Regions from separate parts of the Streptomyces sp. NPDC001156 genome, predicted to be linked through region 1. Evidence: riboswitches for the same ligand, from Rfam matches in the RefSeq annotation. Region 1 holds a riboswitch; each other region holds the start of a gene.
What was found. Region 1 has a riboswitch for S-adenosylmethionine ahead of ACWDA7_RS33820 (amino acid ABC transporter permease). Riboswitches for the same ligand answer to the same signal wherever they lie in the genome.
Positions count from the first base shown of each region.

Region 2: linked by a shared signal. The riboswitch ahead of ACWDA7_RS00030 (aminotransferase class V-fold PLP-dependent enzyme) and the one ahead of ACWDA7_RS33820 (amino acid ABC transporter permease) in region 1 are both predicted to bind S-adenosylmethionine.
Region 3: linked by a shared signal. The riboswitch ahead of thrC (threonine synthase) and the one ahead of ACWDA7_RS33820 (amino acid ABC transporter permease) in region 1 are both predicted to bind S-adenosylmethionine.

Region 1 covers NZ_JBSFJX010000105.1:20,654-23,921, reverse strand. Annotated here, with positions in the region: gene ACWDA7_RS33825 (amino acid ABC transporter ATP-binding protein) at 1-732, opposite strand, end outside; gene ACWDA7_RS33820 (amino acid ABC transporter permease) at 729-1,769, opposite strand; SAM riboswitch class IV at 2,138-2,248, opposite strand; gene ACWDA7_RS33815 (glutathione S-transferase C-terminal domain-containing protein) at 2,336-3,217, opposite strand.
Region 2 covers NZ_JBSFJX010000001.1:2,762-6,029, reverse strand. Annotated here, with positions in the region: gene trpD (anthranilate phosphoribosyltransferase) at 1-589, shown strand, start outside; SAM riboswitch class IV at 1,078-1,194, shown strand; gene ACWDA7_RS00030 (aminotransferase class V-fold PLP-dependent enzyme) at 1,388-2,749, shown strand; gene ACWDA7_RS00025 (hypothetical protein) at 2,876-3,154, shown strand; partial or broken gene ACWDA7_RS00020 (transposase) at 3,174-3,268, shown strand, end outside.
Region 3 covers NZ_JBSFJX010000007.1:118,424-121,691, reverse strand. Annotated here, with positions in the region: gene ACWDA7_RS06285 (alpha,alpha-trehalose-phosphate synthase (UDP-forming)) at 1-320, opposite strand, end outside; gene ACWDA7_RS06280 (glucosyl-3-phosphoglycerate synthase) at 406-1,350, opposite strand; SAM riboswitch class I at 1,580-1,736, shown strand; gene thrC (threonine synthase) at 1,755-3,035, shown strand; gene ACWDA7_RS06270 (MoaD/ThiS family protein) at 3,078-3,268, shown strand, end outside.

The DNA of each region.
Region 1 (3,268 bases):
GACCTCGGCGGGCGGCCCCTGCTCGACGATGCGGCCGCCGTCCATGAAGACCACCCGGTCGGCGATCTCCCGTGCGAAGGCGATCTCGTGCGTGACGATGAGGAGTGTGGTGCCGCCGTCGGCCAGGTCCTTGATGACAGCCAGCACTTCGCCGACGAGTTCGGGGTCGAGGGCGGAGGTGGGCTCGTCGAAGAGGATCACACCGGGGCGCAGGGCGAGCGCGCGGGCGATGGCCACCCGCTGCTGCTGGCCGCCGGACAACTGCCGCGGATAGGCCCCGGCCCGGTCGGCGAGTCCGACCCGGGCGAGCAGTTCGCGGGCGAGTTCCTCGGCTTCGGGCCTGGTCAGACTGCCGGTCGCGCTCGGAGCCAGGGCCACGTTGTCCAACACGGTCAGGTGCGGAAAGAGGTTGAAGTTCTGGAAGACGAAGCCGATGCGACTGCGCTGGGCCAGGATGACCCGCTCGCTCAGCTCCTTGAGGCGGTCGCCGTGCCGGCGGACGCCGATGGGCTCGCCGCCCACGCTGACATAGCCGCGTTCGGGCTTCTCCAGGTGGTTGATCACCCGCAGCAGGGTGGACTTGCCCGAGCCGGAGGGTCCGAGGATCACGGTCACCTCGCCGGGACGTACCGTCAAATCGATGCCGTCCAGCACCCGGTGGGCGCCGTACCACTTGTGCACATCGTGCACCTCGACCGCCGAGGAGTGCGTTTCGAGCGTCTGGGCGGTCATACGGCGGCCTCCCTGCGTGCACGTTCCCGCAGCTCACGCAGACCGGTGCGCAGCCTCTGCAACGGGGTCGACGGCAGGGTGCGGGTGGCGCCCCGGGCGTAGTGCCGCTCGACGTAGAACTGGACGACGGACACGATGCTCGTGAGGATCAGGTACCAGACGGTGACGACCAGCAGCAGCGGCACGATGTCGCCGGGGTAGGTGCTGCCCATGGTCTGCGCCGAGCCGAACAGATCGAGCAGCGAGACGTAGAACACCAGCGAGGTGCCCTTGATCAGTCCGATCAGCTGGTTGACGTAGTTCGGGGTGATGGACCTGAGGGCCTGCGGGAAGACGATTTTCCTGAACTGGTGGCCCCTGGGCAGGCCGAGGGCGGCGGCGGCCTCGTGCTGGCCCTGGTCGACGGAGAGGATGCCGCCCCGGACGACCTCCGCCGCGTACGCGGCCTCGTTGAGGCTCAGACCGACCACGGCGACGGCCATGTCGGTGGCCAGCCTGGACTCGTCGAAGGTGAGGAAGGCGGGGCCGAAGGGCACGCCGATGCTCACCGTCCGGTACAGCGCGCTGAAGTTGTAGAGGAAGATCAGCACGACGATCAGGGGTACGGACCGCAACGCCCATACGTAGGTCCAGCTGACGGCGCGCAGCACGGGGCTCCGGGAGAGCCGCGCGAGCGCCAGGACGATGCCGCCGAGCAGGCCGGACACGGCGCTGAGCGCGGCGACTTCGAGAGTGATCAGCAGTCCGTCGAGGATGGTGGGGCGCAGGAACCAATAGGCGAACCGGTCCCACTGGTAGAAGGGGTTCGAGACCAGGCCGTGGACGAACTGGGCCACCAGGACCAGCACCACGGCCGTGGCGATCCAGCGGCCGGGGCGGCGCAGGGGTCGTACCCGCTGGGCGGTGAGCGGTCGGCCGGAAGCGTCCGGCGAGGGGTCGCGGACCGGGTGGGCTGGAGTGGTGGGCGTGACGTCGGCGGTGGCTTCGGCCATCGGCAGGGCGTCGACGGACACGGCTGTGCCTGGGGGTTCAGTCATGGAGGGCTCCGGCAACTCGGACACCCGGGGACCGCGGCGGCGGTGCGTGGCCACGACAGGCCGGCAGGGCGGGGATCGCTCTGCGGAGCGGGGCAGCGCACGGGGTCGCACGGAACCGGGGGCTGGGCGGACAACGGCACACCGCTCAAGCGGTGTTCGTCACGGAGGCGGGGCTGGTGGAAGTAGTCAGCCCCGACAGCGGGCGCGGCCCGGTGCGGTACACAGTGCGCTGCTGACGCGCAGAAGGTCGACGGCCCGGTTGGCGACGAGCAACTGTGCGTACGGCTGTACGCAGCACTGAGGACGGCGTGCGGCCGTCCTGGAAGCTGCGTACATGTCCGCCACCTGTCGCTGTCCTGGCCCCTTGGGCCTCGCGCTTACCGAAACGTCATCCCGGTCCGGTCGTCACCTGGGGCACCCCACCGCGGCGCGAGGGTTGCCGGTCAGCAAGCCAGGGCTTGTCGCTGACGCTCATGACCGTTCTGAGCCGTAAGTAAGTCAGGCCCGGGAACCGATGTCAATGTGCGTCCATCAGGTGATACATCAGCCTACGGACGGACACGCCGTCAACTGGCCCGTGCCGGTGCGCTGTCGGGCACGTGCGCGGCCCAGTCGAGGATCTGCACCGCCGCCCCCGCGGCCTCGAGACCACGGCAGCGCGCGTGGTGCCGACGGGCGATGCCGTCGAGGTCGAGGTGCGGGCCGAAGGCCGGACGGGCGGCCAGCCGGCGGGCGTAGGCCCACAGACGCGGGTGGCCGGCTATGCGGTGCACCGCACCTGCGTCCAGGTGCCAGCGGTGCACGGTGTCCAGTTGCACCAGGCTCACCCACAACTCCACGTCGCCAGCGGTGAGTTGGTCGCCCAGCACGTATTCCTGGCGCTCCAGCCGGCCCTCCAGCGACCGCAGGGTGCACAGCAGCGAGGTGAGCGCGTCGGCCCGCTCCTCCGCACCGGCATCGGCGCGACCGGCACGCTGTGCGGCCGCCTCGAGGCCCTGCTCGCACAGGCGGCGCACACCCTCGAGCTCGGCGTCGGCGCCCTGCGGGTACAGCGCATCGCGGCCGGCGCCGAAGTGCCGGGCCAGGTCGCGCATGATGTCCGGGGCGTGCGTGCTGACGATCCGGCCCGACCAGTCGTCGCTGAGCACGGGCGCGACGGCCGCCCCAGGGTAGCGGTGGGCGCTCGCCTCGTACAGCGGGCGCAGCGCGGAGTGCTCGCCGCCGGGGCCGTCTGGCACCGCGGGCAGGAAGGTCACGGGGCAGACCTCGTCGAGACCGAGGAGGCTGTGGGTGATGGCTGTCCGCAGACAGTGCGGACAGGACAGCGACAGGTGGAGCCGGTAGCGGCGCGGTACCGCGTAGTGGCCGCTGCGTGCGTCGCGGCCGATGCGGCCCCGGAAGGCCGGGACGGACGACGGCGGGAGTGCGGTCAGGGCATGGGCGGACATGTCTCTCCCCGGGTACTGGTACGCGAAGATGCGGAGGGTGGCGGCCTGGCG
Region 2 (3,268 bases), on a different contig from region 1:
CGGGATCACCTTCTGCTTCGCGGTGAAGTTCCACCCGGCGCTGCGGCACGTGGCGGCGGCGCGCGGGCAACTGGGAATCCGTACGACGTTCAACATCCTGGGCCCGCTGACGAACCCGGCGCGGGTGAAGGCCCAGGCCGTCGGTGTCGCGGACCCGCGGATGGCGCCGATCGTGGCGGGGGTCCTCGCCGAGCGCGGCAACTCCTCGCTGGTGTTCCGGGGCGACGACGGCCTGGACGAGCTGACGACCACATCGACCTCCCGGGTCTGGATCGTCCGCGACGGCAAGGTCACCGAGGAAGCCTTCGACCCCCGGGACGTGGGGATCGACCTGGTCCCGGTGGAGGCCTTGCGCGGTGCCGACGCCTCTTACAACGCCGATGTGGCGCGACGGGTGCTGACCGGTGAGACGGGCCCGGTACGGGACGCCGTACTGCTGAACTCGGCGGCGGCGCTGGTGGCGCTGGAGCCGGGTTCCGGGTCGCTCGCGGAGCAGATCCGGGCCGGGATGGAGAAGGCCGTGGAGTCCATCGACTCGGGGGCGGCCAAGCGGACGCTGGACCACTGGGTGGCGGCGACCCACGCCTGACATCCGCGGGGCCTGGGGCGCGGGCTCCTCGGCTCCGCTCCAAGCTGTTCCGGGTGTGCCTGAGAGGGGTGCCCCCACAGGCTCAGGGCCGATGGGGCCCACCAGGCATCTCCGGCCCGGCCTTCGCCCGTCCGGCACTCCCACGCCTTCGCGGCCGTGCGCGCATCCCCGGCTGTGGACGGTCCTTGGCGGCGGTGTGTGGGTCGCGGTCTGCGGATCAGCCTTTGTAACCGCGCGCGTCCCCGTCTCCGGTGCGGCCTTCGTGGTCGTGTGCGGGTCGCGGTCTGCGGTGCGGCCGTCGTGGTGGTGCGTGGGTCGCGGTCTGCGGTGCGGCCGTCGTGGCCGTGTTCGCGTCCCCGTCTCCGGCCCGGCCTCCACAGCCGTGCGCGCGGCCCCGTCTCCGGACCGGGCCTTCGCAACCCTGTGTGCATCCCGGCATCCGGACAGAAGTTGCGGCCGGGCGATCACGTCCCGTAGCGTCCTGTACAGGTCATGAGCGACAGCCATTCGGCCCCGGCCGGCTGTCCGGCAACCCTCCGTCCGTGGCGGGGTGCCCCGGGTGAGGACCAGGCCGTAGGCAGCGAGGTCTGCGGCAAGCGCGGACCCCTCGCATCACCAGGGGTCCTGGTCGTTCGAGGGAGCCTTCCGTGAGCAAGCGAATGCGATAGGGCCGCAGAGCCCCGCCTCCGCATCCCCTTTCACCCCTTTTCACCTTTTCGCGTGCCGCTGACGCAGCCTCGCGCCGTCGTGCGCGCCGTCCGGCACGGCGATCCCACCTGCTTACACGGGAGTGCACCCATGTCCGTTTCCACCCTTGCTGCCGACCCGTCCATTTGTGCCCCGCTGCCCGTTCTAGGCCGGGATGTCACCGTCCCGCTCGTCACGGGCGGCGAGGTCACCTACGCCGCGCTCGACTACGCGGCCAGCGCCCCGGCACTTCAGCGCGTCTGGGACGACGTGGCGGCCTACGCCCCGTACTACGGCAGCGTCCACCGCGGTGCCGGGTACCTCTCGCAGCTGTCCACCGACCTGTTCGAGAACGCCCGCCGGACCGTCGCAGCGTTCCTCGACTGCCGCGAAGAGGACGAGGTGATCTTCACCCGGTCCACCACCGACTCGCTCAACCTCCTCGCCGCCGCCCTTCCGGCCGACTGCCAGGTCTTCGTCTTCGAGACGGAACACCACGCCTCCCTGCTGCCCTGGCGGGGTGCGCGCGTCACCTGCCTGGACGCCCCGCGCACTCCGCAGCAGGCCGTCGCGACCCTGGAGCGCGCCCTTGCGGACCGCGATCCCCACGGCCCGGCCTTGGTCTGTGTCACCGGCGCCTCGAACGTCACCGGCGAGCTGTGGCCGGTGCGCGATCTCGCGGCGGCCGCCCATGCGCACGGCGCCCGTATCGTGCTGGACGCCGCCCAGCTGGCCCCGCACCACCGGGTGTCGGTCAAGGACCTGGACGTCGACTGGGTCGCGTTCTCCGGGCACAAGCTGTACGCGCCGTTCGGTTCCGGAGTCCTGGCCGGCCGCGCCGACTGGCTGCGTGCGGCCGAGCCCTACCTCGCGGGCGGAGGCGCCAGCCGCAAGGTCACCCGGCGCACCGACGGAGGAGTGGACGTCGAGTGGCACGAGAGCGCCGCACGGCACGAGGCGGGCTCGCCCAATGTCATCGGCGCCTACTCCATCGCCTCGGCCTGCAAGGCCCTCACCGAGGCCGGCTTCGACGCCCTTGTTGCCCGCGAGCAGTACCTGATCGGCAAGGTCCGGGAAGGGCTGGCCGGGGTCCCGGAGGTCAAGGTGCTCTCCCTCTTCGGCGACGACTCGCCCCGCGTCGGGGTCATCTCCTTCGTCGTCGAGGGCTGGAACAGCTCCCACTTCGCCGCCGCGCTCTCCGCGGAGTACGGCATCGGCGTCCGCGACGGCCTCTTCTGTGCCCACCCGCTGGTGCGCACACTTCTGGGCGCCGACCCGCAGACCCAGGGGGAGTGCGGCGCCCCCGAGGCGGCGCCCGGTGAGAAGACGCTGAACGCGATCCGCGTCAGCTTCGGCGCGGGCACGCCCGACGAGCACGTGGAGCGTTTCCTCGGTGCGGTCAAGGAGCTGGTCCGCGACGGTGCGAAGTGGAACTACCGCACGGAGGACGGCCGTTGCGTGCCGGCGGTCTGAGCCACCGGGGCACGGCCAGGTGGTCTCCCTCCCGTCCGCCCCGCAGCGGACGGGGGAGCGGCCCCGGCGGCCGGGGCCGCTAAGAGTTATCCCGTCATGCGGAGCGGGCCGTGTCTCCTTGCCGGGGTGACCCCCCGGTTACCGGACTTCCAGCTTCAGGTTGTGGAGTGCTGCGACTCCTGCGACGGCGTGGTTGATGCCGTCGCCTTTGCGTCGGCACTGGCGCAGGACCTGGTGGTCTTTGAGGTGGGCGATGGTGTGTTCGGCGACAGCGCGGCGCCGGCGGAACCGGCGGTAGTTGCGGTCTTTGATGATGCGGCCGACCCTGTTGCCCATTGGCAGTTGAGGGCCGACAGCGACTTGGTGGTACTGGCAGGGTTGGTGGTGCGGCCGGTTCTTTCCTGATCCCCGGTCGGGGGGTGGGATGGGAGTGTCGATGGAGCCGCAGTCGTGGCCGGAGCCGGATCCCGTGGTGGCGCGGGCGGTGCGGGCGAAGAATTTCGGGCGGCAGGTGCCGTT
Region 3 (3,268 bases), on a different contig from region 1:
ACGAACCACAGCACCGAGTTCGCGATGCCGTTGTACGCGTCGGCGTGCACCTGCGCGTCGATGTCGAGCATCCGTACGCGCTGCCCGCCGGTGTCGGCCGGATCGAGCGCACCGCCCGTGCGCCGGACGGCCTCACGGTCGGCGTCGTTCAGGGCGGAGCAGATCCAGACGGCGTCCGTGTCCGGGCCGATCGCCGACAGTCCGGAGACCAGTCCGCCACCGCCCCGCTTGGCGGTGAGCTCCCCCCTCTCGTCCAGCGCGTACGAGACCGGGCCGCGGTTGGAGGCGACAAGTACGGAAGCCGTGTGCGGGGAAGCCATGCCACGAAACCTAGCCCGGAGCCTAAACGCTCAAACGTTCCATTCAGCCGTATGTGGAGCCGTATACAACGGGTTCCGGAGCCATTCAGGCCGCCTTTCGTTCCATGTACTCGGCGATCTGTTCCATCGGCGGGCGCTCCTCGGTGTCCACCGAGTACGTCCGTGGCTCGAACCCACCCGCCACCCGTTCGAACTGGGTGAGGGACGGGCGGATCAGATGGCCGCGGGCCAGCCGGAGCTGTGCGGTGCGGTAGATCGCGGCGGCCATGCGGCCGAGCGCCTGTCCGTCCTGGTGGCGGTGCTTGCGCACCCCCACGTCGACCTGGGCGAGGGCGTCCAGGCCCACCAGGTGCAGGGCGTCGACCAGCATGCCGAGCTCCACCCCGTACCCGACCGGGAACGGCAGCCGTTCCAGCAGGGAACGGCGGGCCGCGTACTCGCCGCCGAGCGGCTGTACGAATCCGGCCAGCTGGGGCCAGTGCATGTTGAGCAGCGGGCGCGCCATCATCTCCGTGACACGTCCGCCCTGGCCGGCCGTGGCGCCGAGCGGCCGGTCGTACATCGCCTTCACCAGGTCCACGCCGGGGTCGGTGAGCAGTGGGCCCACGATTCCGGAGACGAACTCCGAGGAGAACTCCCTCAGGTCCGCGTCGATGAAGCAGACGATGTCGCCACGGGTGACGAGCAGGGACCGCCACAGCACCTCGCCCTTGCCGGGCACGGCCGGGATCCGCGGCAGGATCGCGTCGCGGTGGACCACCTTCGCGCCGGCTGCCGCGGCGACCTCGGAGGTGCGGTCGGTTGAGCCCGAGTCGACGACGACGATCTCGTCGACGAGCGGGACCTTCTGCATGAGGTCGTGGCGGATGGCGGCGACGATGTCGCCGACCGTCTCCTCCTCGTTGAGCGCGGGCAGCACCACACTGACCGTTGAACCGGACGAGCGTTTCGCGGCCAGGGTCTGGTGGAGCGGGCGATCGGCGAGGGACCAGGAGCGGGTGCTCAGCCAGCGCTCGACTTCTTCCAGCACAGTCTGCGGCTCCTCACGTTCGTACGGCGGTGGTCGGCAGAAGAGATCGGAAGAGATCGGAAGAGATCCCCGAGTGGGACTCCCATGGGGTGCGGGTGGTGATCCGTCCATCTCGCGGTTCGGACGACTCTCTCAACTGTCCTGGCCTTCGGTTACAGTCTTGAACAACGCCGGTGACCATCGCATGTCGGGGGTCGCCGTCGCTCACCACGGTGAAACAACCGCATACCGCTCATCCAGAGGGGCAGAGGGACACGGCCCGATGAAGCCCCGGCAACCCTCCAGTCGGTTCTCGTAGATCGCTCCTGATCGTCTTCGCGAGGCTCCCGGCTAGGGAAGGTGCCAAATCCGTCTCACGGCGAGATGCGTCGTGAGGAAGATGAGGAGAAAGGGCCTCGCCTGACATGGCTGTGCAGACAGTTGCAAGCACCACCGACTCCGTGAATCTCGGTCCCGCCGCGGCTCTCTCGTGTCGTGAGTGCGGCCACCGGGTGCCCCTCGGCCCGGTCTTCGCCTGCGAGGAGTGTTTCGGCCCGCTGGAGATCGCGTACGACTTCTCGGGCTACGACACCGAGGAACTGCGTAAGCGCATCGAGGCCGGCCCCGCCAACATCTGGCGTTATGCGCCGCTGCTGCCGGTCCCGGCGGACGTCGCCGGCAAGCCGAACCTCAACCCGGGCTGGACCAAGCTCGTCAAGGCGGACAACCTGGCGCGTGAGCTGGGCGTGACCGGCGGGCTGTACGTGAAGGACGACTCGGGCAACCCCACGCACTCCTTCAAGGACCGCGTGGTCGCCCAGGCGCTGGAGGCCGCGCGCGTCTTCGGCTTCACCACCCTCTCTTGCTCCTCCACCGGCAACCTCGCGGGCGCGGTCGGTGCCGCGGCGGCACGGGCCGGCTTTCGCTCCTGCGTCTTCATCCCGCACGACCTGGAGCAGGGCAAGATCGTCATGGCCGCGGTCTACGGCGGTCAGCTCGTCGGCATCGAGGGCAACTACGACGACGTGAACCGCTTCTGCTCCGAGCTGATCGGCGACCCGGCCGGCGAGGGCTGGGGCTTCGTCAACGTCAACCTCCGTCCGTACTACGCGGAGGGGTCCAAGACCCTGGCGTACGAGATCGCCGAGCAGCTCGGCTGGCGGCTGCCCGACCAGATCGTGGTTCCGATCGCTTCCGGCTCGCAGCTGACGAAGATCGACAAGGGGCTACAGGAACTGATCAAGCTGGGGCTCGTGGAGGACACGCCCTACAAGATCTTCGGGGCGCAGGCCGAGGGCTGCTCCCCGGTGTCGGTCGCCTTCAAGGCGGGCCAGGACGTCGTACGGCCGCAGAAGCCGAAGACGATCGCCAAGTCGCTGGCGATCGGCAACCCGGCCGACGGCCCGTACGTCCTCGACATCGCGCGCCGCACGGGCGGTGCGGTGGAGGATGTGACGGACGATCAGATCGTCGATGCCATCAAGCTGCTCGCCCGTACGGAGGGCATCTTCGCCGAGACGGCCGGTGGCGTGACCGTCGGTGTCACGCGCAAGCTCATCGAGAGCGGTGTCCTCGATCCGGCGAAGACGACGGTCGTCCTCAACACCGGCGACGGTCTCAAGACGCTGGACGCGGTGGCCGGCACCGGGCTCACCGCCACGATCCGCCCGAACCTGGACTCCTTCCGTGCGGCCGGGCTCGTCTGAGCACCCGTCCCGCCGGCCGTACCCCACCGGAGGTCACACCCCATGAGCGTCACTGTCCGCATCCCGACCATCCTGCGCCCCTACACCGGCGGCCAGGCCGAGGTTCCCGCCGAGGGCGGGAACCTGGCGGAGGTCATCGCCGACCTGGAGAAGAACCACACCGGCATCGCCGCCCGCGTCCTGGACGATCAGGGCAAGCTGCGCCGCTTCGTCAACGTGTACGTCAACGACGA